DNA from 2 places in the Shewanella sp. SP1S2-4 genome. Region 2 is predicted to be linked to the other one. Evidence: riboswitches for the same ligand, from Rfam matches in the RefSeq annotation. Region 2 holds a riboswitch; the other holds the start of a gene.
The links. A riboswitch is a leader RNA that binds a small molecule or an ion and turns the genes downstream of it on or off. The one in region 2 is predicted to bind lysine.

Region 1 (2,187 bases), on a different contig from region 2:
GCTAAACCGATTAATGCACCAAAGAAAAGGGATGAACTGACATCGGTTTTCTCAAACGCTGAAATAATATTAAATTCAATCCCTTCAGCGGCAAGAACTTGAGCGCCACTGTTGACCATAAAATACAGGGTCGCAAATACCAACACAGTAATAGGCAAGAATAAACCTAAGATCTTACCGGTTTCGGCTTCAGGTAAATCCGCATTGGCTCCAGGCGGTAATCCCTTTGACTCATCGTATAAATTACCACGTTGGGCATTGAGTTCATGCTCGCGCATTGGCCCAACATCTAATCCCATAAAGACAACGAAAAGTAATAATAACAAGGAGAAAATTGCATAGAAGTTCATTGGGATCATTTGAATAAAAATACTCAAATGGCCAGTATCAGCAAAACCATGGGCCGTTAATATTCCACCAATAAGTGCAATAATATACGCGCCCCAACTTGATACTGGAGAAATAACGCACACAGGTGCCGCAGTCGAATCTAATAAATAAGCTAACTTAGCACGGGAAATATAATAACGGTCGGTAACAGGTCTAGCGACCGAACCTACGACTAAGCTATTGAAATAGTCGTCAATAAAAACCACACACCCTAAAAACATGGTTAATAATTTAGCGTCACGTTTATTACGTATATGTAAACGAGCCCAATCGGCAAAAGCCCGCGCGCTGCCACTGACAGTAATTAACGCTGTGATCATTCCCAGTACAATTAAGAAACCGAGAATATATAAGTTCCACGAATTAAGGCCTTCGCCCGTCCAAAAAAGTCCTTTAACGCCATTAAATACAAATTCACCCGTCGCTACAGGTGAAAATTGATTGAGCAATAAAGCACCAATTAAAATACCTAACCCCAAAGAAAGCAGTACACGGCGAGTTAAGATCGCCAACACAATAGCCACCGCAGGCGGCAGCAAGGAAAGTGCCGAATCGGCATAATTCATAACAGTCATTGATTATTATCTTCGTTAAATACGAATGGAGGGCGACTGAACTGGTGGGGAAAGGCAATAGATACCCAAGGTCACCTGTCCTATCAGTAGCGCTCCATAGTAACTATTTCCAATATCCGTATCGGAAAATACTATGGCAGTGTTGCACCTATTAGGTACAACCCCAGCAGTTGATCGTGATAAATCGAACCACTTCGGCACCAAATCCTTTCGCAATCGATCAACGGAATCACCCTACTGATCACTACTAATATTTGGCGCGCCTCTACTTCTAAGAACGCCCGTACCCGAGCGTGAGGCACATAAAAACATAAGCGGCTTAGCAGATGCTAGCGCAAAGCCACTTAATGTGACCTAGATCACATTTTAAATCAACCGAGACTTGTGATCAGCTCAGGAACCGCCTCAAATAAGTCCGCAACTAAGCCATAATCGGCAACTTGGAAAATTGGCGCTTCAGGATCTTTGTTGATAGCAACGATAACTTTTGCGTCTTTCATACCCGCTAAATGTTGAATCGCGCCAGAAATCCCCACGGCAATATACAAGTTAGGCGCAACAATTTTTCCGGTTTGACCGACTTGTAAATCGTTAGGCACAAAGCCAGCGTCAACTGCCGCGCGTGATGCGCCAACCGCAGCACCGAGCTTGTCAGCAAGCTGCTCTAACATGCCGAAGTTTTCACCACTGCCCATACCACGGCCGCCAGAAACAATAATGCCAGCATTACCTAACTCTGGACGGGCTGATACCGTCAAAGATTGAGAAACAAACTGAGTTCTCGCTTCAAACACTTTATCGAGTGTCGTCACAGCCGCGCTGTTACCTTCTGGCGCAGCATCAAACGCACTGGCGCGTACTGTCATCACTTTGATGGCATCATGGCTTTGCACTGTCGCTAAGGCGTTACCCGCATACACAGGACGCACAAAGGTGTCAGCATTGACGACGGTAATGACTTCAGAGATTTGCGCAACATCTAATAATGCTGCCACACGCGGAAGCGTGTCCTTACCTAAGCTCGAAGCAGAAGCCAGAATGTGGCCATAGTTTGGCGCTAAATCCACCAGCAATTTGGCAAAATTTTCCGCTAAATGCGCTTCATACACGCTGGCATCTGCAACGAGCACTTGGCTAACGCCTTGTAGTGCTTGCGCAGCTTGGACAACCGCGCCACATTGGTGACCCGCAACTAGTACATGCACTTCATCGCCAATGGCGC
Region 2 (2,187 bases):
GACTACCAATGGACAATACGACTCAAAATTTGTGGCAATGTTACCAAGCGCCGTTGTTTTTGCTGACTCAAGCATTATCCTGTGATTTTTCCTTTGCTGTTATTACCGCTCATAATCCCGCTTCAAAGCTTCTCTCTCCTAGCCAAAACCGTTTACTCGATCGCCAACTTCTTCGTGAAATTGAATTACTCGGTAGCCCTTATCGTGCTTTAGTGGGCGCTGCACCGGATTTATCCCACATGGAAAAAAGCTGGGCCGTGTTTATCGATAGAACGATGGCATTGCAATTGGGTAAGAAATTTAATCAATACGCGATTTATGTTGTCGAACAAGGGGATGTGAGCTTAGTGCCTTGCACCTTGGATGGACATGATGAAGTGTGTTTAGGCAAATTTAGAGATTATGTGCAGCTGGTATACGAGCTACCCGATTTGAACATTTAGTTGTTTTCAAAAGATTTTATTTAAATTGTTCATTTGTTATGAAATTAGCATTGACTTCATTAGGGGTTTATTGCTACTTTTTTCGTCCCTTTCCTAGGAAAGGAACAGAAGAGGAGCGTTAACTAGGTAGTCGGTCAGAGGAGCACAAACTCCAGCGATGACTGATGAGGGAGATTAACGCCGAGGCATAGATATGGTTGCTGCATGTTTATGTCGGTCGCTCAGGCTGAATCCTGACGATTGTCACCTGTAATTGGTGGAGAGCTTCTGGTGACGATTGCTGTTTCCCTTCTTTTGGGGTGCGTTATCATTGAGCACCAGGCTCTTCGAACGAAGTCAGTTCGGAGTGTGATCATGTTAGTTAATCAATATCTTATTCAATCTGCATTTATTTGTTGCCCTACGTGTTTCACGGAGGTGCGCTAATGTCCCTCGTTGTCGCAAAATTTGGTGGCACCTCAGTTGCCGACTATAACGCTATGAATCGCTGTGCAGACATAGTGTTAGCTAATCCTCATTGTCGTTTAGTCGTGGTCAGCGCTTCGAGCGGCGTGACTAATCTGTTAGTGGAATTGACCCAAGAATCGATCAACGACGATGGCCGATTACAGCGATTAAAACAAATTGCCCAAATTCAATATGCGATTTTAGATAAGCTCGGTCGTCCTAACGATGTGGCCGCCGCATTAGATAAATTATTGAGTCGCATGTCGGTATTGAGTGAAGCGCTCGCATCACAACGCAGCAAAGCGACTATGGATGAGTTGTTGTCCCTCGGTGAGCAATGTTCTTCGGCGTTGTTTTCGGCGGTGATCCGCGAGAAAGGTGTCAACTCCAGTGCCTTCGATGTGCGCCGAGTGTTACGTACTGACAGCCATTTTGGCCGCGCCGAACCTCAGGTCGAGCAGATTGCGACTCTAGCGCGTGATTATCTACAGCCACTGCTAGCGGAACAAGTGATTGTGACACAAGGCTTTATCGGTGCCGATGACGCCGGTCAAACGACAACGTTAGGTCGCGGCGGTAGTGATTATTCTGCTGCGTTGTTAGCCGAAGCGTTACGCGCCTCAGCGGTAGAGATTTGGACCGATGTCGCTGGGATTTATACAACGGATCCTCGTTTGGCGCCCAATGCCTTTCCGATTGCCGAGATCAGTTTCAATGAGGCTGCCGAGATGGCGACCTTTGGTGCCAAGGTATTGCATCCAGCGACTATTCTTCCTGCCGTTCGTCAGCAAATTCAAGTGTTTGTGGGTTCAAGTAAAGAGCCTGAAAAAGGCGGGACTTGGATCCGTCATCAAGTGGAAGATGCGCCCGTATTCCGCGCCGTGGCTTTGCGCCGCGATCAAACCCTGTTAAATCTTCACAGCTTGCAAATGTTGCATGCGCAGGGCTTTTTAGCGGAAACCTTTGCGACATTAGCACGACATAAGATCAGTGTGGATTTAATTACCACCTCAGAAGTAAACGTGTCGCTAACCCTAGATAAAACCGGTTCAGACTCTAGCGGCCAAGGTCTGTTGAGTGAGGCATTGTTGCAAGAATTATCACAGCATTGTCGGGTGCGTGTCGAAGATGGCTTGGCCTTAGTGGCGATTATCGGTAACCGCATTGCGACCACGCCGGGTATTTGTCGCCGTGTGTTTGAAGTGCTTGAGCCACACAATGTGCGGATGATTTGCCAAGGCGCCAGCCCACATAATCTGTGTGTGTTAGTAGCAGAATCGGAAGCGGCGCAAGTAGT

Region 1: another riboswitch for lysine. It lies ahead of Q4Q52_RS16455 (Na+/H+ antiporter NhaC family protein); the one in region 2 lies ahead of lysC (lysine-sensitive aspartokinase 3).

What each region holds. Positions count from the first base shown of each region.
Region 1 covers NZ_JAUOET010000020.1:56,859-59,045, forward strand. The annotation lists gene Q4Q52_RS16455 (Na+/H+ antiporter NhaC family protein) at 1-965, opposite strand, end outside; lysine riboswitch at 1,045-1,241, opposite strand; gene Q4Q52_RS16460 (electron transfer flavoprotein subunit alpha/FixB family protein) at 1,337-2,187, opposite strand, start outside.
Region 2 covers NZ_JAUOET010000002.1:241,855-244,041, forward strand. The annotation lists gene Q4Q52_RS03255 (DUF3293 domain-containing protein) at 9-443, shown strand; lysine riboswitch at 544-718, shown strand; gene lysC (lysine-sensitive aspartokinase 3) at 869-2,187, shown strand, end outside.